One region of the Shewanella alkalitolerans genome, then DNA from elsewhere that is predicted to be linked to it. Evidence: predicted binding sites of a transcription regulator. Region 1 holds the regulator's gene; the other holds the start of a gene.
What was found. The regulator FliA, encoded in region 1, starts transcription of late flagellar genes. The targets are predictions, from matches to a motif close to CTAAAGNTNNNNNNNNNNNNGCCGATA.
Positions count from the first base shown of each region.

Region 2: pomA (flagellar motor protein PomA) is a predicted target of FliA. The motif match lies at 958-984, and genes of this name have one in related genera.

Region 1 is NZ_CP080422.1:1,527,635-1,530,106, forward strand. Features, by position in the region: gene flhF (flagellar biosynthesis GTPase FlhF) at 1-20, shown strand, start outside; gene K0J45_RS06800 (MinD/ParA family protein) at 25-906, shown strand; gene K0J45_RS06805 (RNA polymerase sigma factor FliA) at 899-1,618, shown strand; gene cheY (chemotaxis response regulator CheY) at 1,661-2,044, shown strand; gene K0J45_RS06815 (protein phosphatase CheZ) at 2,058-2,472, shown strand, end outside.
Region 2 is NZ_CP080422.1:3,247,413-3,249,884, reverse strand. Features, by position in the region: gene ispA ((2E,6E)-farnesyl diphosphate synthase) at 1-588, opposite strand, end outside; gene xseB (exodeoxyribonuclease VII small subunit) at 589-828, opposite strand; gene pomA (flagellar motor protein PomA) at 1,224-1,991, shown strand; gene K0J45_RS14210 (flagellar motor protein MotB) at 1,996-2,472, shown strand, end outside.

The DNA.
Region 1 (2,472 bases):
AGGCCTACGCATTTGAGTAATATAATGAGTCGGGATCAAGCAAGCGGTTTACGTATGATGAATCAACCATATAACGAAAAAGTAAAAGTAATTGCCGTAACCGGTGGTAAGGGTGGCGTAGGTAAAACCAGCGTATCGATCAATACCGCCGTCTCCCTGGCCGAGAAGGGCAAGCGCGTGCTTGTGCTCGATGCCGACTTGGGCCTGGCCAACGTCGATGTCATGTTGGGCCTGAGAGCCGAGCGCAATCTCTCCCACGTATTATCTGGCGACGCCGACCTTGACGATATTATCGTACGCGGTCCTAAGGGGATTGGCATTATTCCAGCCACCTCTGGCACCCAGGCCATGGTCGAGCTGACACCGGCGCAGCATGCGGGTCTGATCCGTGCCTTCAGCGAGATGAAGACCCAGTTTGATATCCTGGTGGTCGATACCGCGGCAGGTATCTCAGACATGGTTCTCAGCTTCTCTCGTGCCTCTCAAGATGTGTTGGTTGTGGTGTGTGACGAGCCGACCTCTATTACCGATGCCTATGCTTTGATTAAGATTCTTAGCCGAGAGCATGGCGTATTCAGATTTAAGATTGTGGCAAACATGGTCAGAAGTTTGCGAGAAGGGATGGAGTTGTTCGCTAAACTTAGCAAGGTAACCGACCGTTTTCTCGACGTGGCCCTAGAGCTGGTTGCGACTATCCCCTTCGATGAAAACCTTCGCAAATCAGTTCGTAAACAAAAGTTGATCGTCGAGGCATTTCCTAAGTCGCCGGCGTCAATTGCTTATCACGGCCTAGCGAATAAGATTATTAGCTGGCCAGTGCCACAACAACCGGGCGGACACCTGGAGTTCTTTGTAGAGCGATTGGTTCAACGTCCCGAATATCAAGAGGATCGTACGAGTGAGTAAAGCCGCTGCGTATACTTGTTTAGATAACAAAGCTTCTATTGTCGAACAGTATGCACCGTTGGTAAAAAGGATTGCTCACCATTTACTCGCTCGTCTACCCGCCTCGGTGCAATTGGATGATCTGTTACAAGCAGGTATGATGGGCCTGCTTGAAGCCTCGGCCAAGTTCGATGGCAGCAAGGGCGCCAAGTTTGAAACCTTCGCCGGTATCCGTATTCGCGGCTCCATGCTCGACGAGATTAGGCGAGGAGACTGGGTACCCAGGTCGGTTCACCGTAATCAGCGACGCATAGCCCAGGTGATTGACGAGCTAGAACAAGAACTTGGACGTGACGCAAAAGACAATGAAATTGCGGATCGACTTGATATGACGCTCGATGAGTACCATCATATTCTTAATGATGTTTCTGTCGGGAAAGTAGTTGGAATTGAAGATCTTGGTGTATCGGTCGATGTAGTAAGACAGGAAGACGATCATCAGGACGACGCATTTGAGTCACTGGCAGAGACACAGTTCCACGAGGCCCTCGTCGAGGCGATTAAATTACTGCCAGAAAGAGATGGATTAGTTTTGTCGTTATATTATGACGAAGCATTAAATTTAAAAGAGATCGGTGCCGTACTTGATGTCAGCGAATCCCGAGTAAGCCAGATACACAGCCAGGCGATGCTCAGACTCAAAGCTAAACTCAAGCATTGGACCAAAATATAACGATTACATGAGCAATATAAAAACAGCTCCGCGGAGGAAACCTTGGACAAGAATATGAAGATTCTCGTTGTTGACGACTTCTCAACAATGAGACGCATCATCAAGAACTTGTTGAGAGACTTGGGTTTTAATAACACTCAGGAAGCAGATGACGGTTCGACAGCCTTGCCTATGTTGCAGAAAGGCGATTTTGACTTTGTCGTGACCGATTGGAATATGCCTGGCATGCAGGGGATCGACCTGTTAAAGGCTATCCGTGCTGATGACAACCTGAAGCACATTCCTGTGTTGATGGTGACTGCGGAAGCGAAAAGGGAACAGATCATTGCAGCGGCGCAGGCCGGTGTGAATGGCTATGTGGTGAAACCTTTTACTGCGGCGACATTGAAAGAGAAGTTAGACAAAATTTTCGAACGACTCGGTTAATCAAGGTTGAGCTATGCAGGCAGAAACTTCAGGGCTGATCAATCTAGCACAGGCCAAGCAACTCGTTGATCTGCTAGAGGCGGGTCAACAAGAGATGGCCGATGAGCTAATTCGCGATATCGCCAGCCCGATTCAGAAAGAGCTGTTTGACGAGGTGGGTCGCCTAACCCGTCAGCTTCACAGTGCCATAGTGGACTTTCAGGTGGACGGTCGCCTCGTGGAGCTGGCTAATAGCGAAATTCCCGATGCCAAAGAGCGCCTCAATTATGTCATCGACATGACTGAGCAGGCCGCCAATAAAACCATGGACGCCGTCGAAGAGTCTCTGCCCCTTGCAGATGCCCTTACCATGAACGTACAGGCCGTTAAGCCTTCCTGGGATCGCCTGATGCGTCGAGATATTCAGCTGCACGAATTCAAGGCGCTCT
Region 2 (2,472 bases), 1.7 Mb from region 1:
CTTGGCAGCAATGATAGGTAATTCTACTGCACAGCGAATCAAGGCGCCGGTTTTTAATCTGTGTAACCGCTTTAGGATCTCGAGATCTATCTGTCTGTCGGTGGCGTTAAGATCCATCGCCTGACCACCACACATGCCGCTGTAGCCAGACGCTTTGGCGAGGGCGCGCACCATGGCCAGTTGTTGGCTGGCACTCAGCTCGCTGCCTTCCTGGCTGATGATCTCGAAGGCCAAGGTTTGCAGGGCATCCCCAGCCAGGATGGCGGTGGCCTCATTAAAGGCGATATGTACGGTGGGTTGGCCGCGGCGCAGGGCGTCGTCGTCCATGGCCGGTAGATCGTCGTGGATCAGCGAGTAGGCATGAATACATTCGATGGCGGCGGCGCAGGCATCTAGCCTTTCCAGTGGCACACCCAGCATCTCGCCCACGGCGTAGACCAGAAAGGGGCGGATACGTTTTCCGCCAATCAGGGCACCGTGTTCCATGGCGGCCTTGAGTTGTGGCTCGGTATCGTCTTGTGCATTGATAAAATGGCGCAGCTGGCCGTCGACGCGCTGCTGGTATCGCGTTATCGCTTCGTTTAGCAATTATTCGCCCTCTGGCAGATAGGGTTGCAAGCTGGGTTGATCTTGTTCCTGGGTCAAGATAGAGACTTTTTGTTGGGCCTGTTCGAGTTTGCCTTGGCTGTTTCTGACCAGATTGATGCCGCGCTCAAATTGTTTGAGGGCGTCATCCAGAGAGACATCGCCCTGCTCAAGGCTGGTGACGATGTTTTCTAATTCTGTGAGTGACTCTTCGAAGGTCAGGTTTTCAGGTTTTTTGGCCACGGTGATTTTCCCAAGAATTTAGCGACAGACAAAGTATCTCAGTCGACCCTAGGGGTCAAATTGCGCTGTCGTATATTTGTGCAATAGCACGCTTTAAGGAGGTTTTTTTATAAAAAATTGAATTTGTAGCTAAACTTGCGTGTAAGCTGTCCGATAATTGAATTAGAACAATACTCAATTTTGTCAGATATTATATCGTAAACTCCCGTCTGCGGTTAGGCGAATTCCCGTCTAATTGACGACTTTTGTGTTGTCGTCCAGGTCCTGGGAGATGCCTTTCATTGCAAGAGTGAGTAGAGTAGAGACCTGTCTCGAGATGATTATGGTGTTGACTGAGAGCTTGATCCCGAGATCAAGGTATTAGCAACGGCCGATACTGTAAATGAGGAAGAGTTGTGGATTTAGCGACCCTGATAGGCCTGATTGGTGCATTTGGTTTTATTATCGGAGCTATGGTCAGCAGTGGTGGTATCGCCATCTTTGTTGACGTGCCCTCTGTGCTTATCGTGATGATAGGCTCTCTGTTTGTGGTGATGATGAAATTTAACCTCAAACAGTTCCTCGGTGCGGTCAAGATCGCCGCAAAAGCCTTTATGTTCAAGATAGATAAGCCGGACGAGTTGATCGAGCAGTCGGTCACCATGGCCGATGCCGCCCGTAAGGGGGGCTTTCTGGCTCTGGAAGAGGCGGAGATCAGCAACAGCTTCATGCAGAAGGCGGTCGACATGCTGGTGGACGGCCATGACGGCGAGGTGGTGCGCGAAGCCTTGGAGAAGGATATCGCCCTGACTGAAGAGCGTCATAAGACGGGGATCAGCATCTTTAAGGCGCTGGGTGATGTGGCACCAGCCATGGGGATGATTGGTACCCTTATCGGTCTGGTGGCTATGCTGTCGAACATGGACGACCCTAAGTCTATCGGCCCCGCCATGGCGGTGGCCTTGTTGACCACACTCTATGGCGCCGTGATTGCCAACATGATCGCCTTGCCGATCGCCGATAAACTCTCGCTGCGCATGGGCGAGGAGATGCTTAACCGCAACCTGATCATGGATGCGGTACTCGCCATTCAAGACGGCCAAAACCCCAGGGTTATCGAGGGCTTCTTGAAGAACTATCTCTCGGAGAAACAGCGGAATATAGACACGACGGACGGGGAATAGCCAGATGGCTAAGAAGGTCAAATGCGATTGCCCTCCTGCCGGGGCGCCCATGTGGTTGGCAACTTTTGCCGACCTCATGTCGCTATTGATGTGTTTCTTCGTCCTGCTGCTCGCCTTCTCCGAGATGGATGTGATGAAGTTTAAGCAGATCGCCGGGTCGATGAAGTATGCCTTCGGTGTGCAGAACAAGGTTGAAGTCAAAGATATTCCCAAGGGCACCTCGGTGATCGCGCTGGAGTTTCGCCCCGGTAAGCCAGAACCCACTCCCATTGAGATCATTAATCAGCAAACCAATGAGATGACCGAGCCCACCATCGAGGTGCAGGCAGGTGAAGACGACAGCGCCGGCGGCGTGCAGCAGCAGCGCGGTGAGCAGCGCGGCGGCGAGGCGTCATCCACCGCTCAGGAAGAGGCGGATGCCGAGGCCCAAGCCAAGCAGGAGAAACAAGACGCCGCGTCACAGGATCAGATCAACGATCAG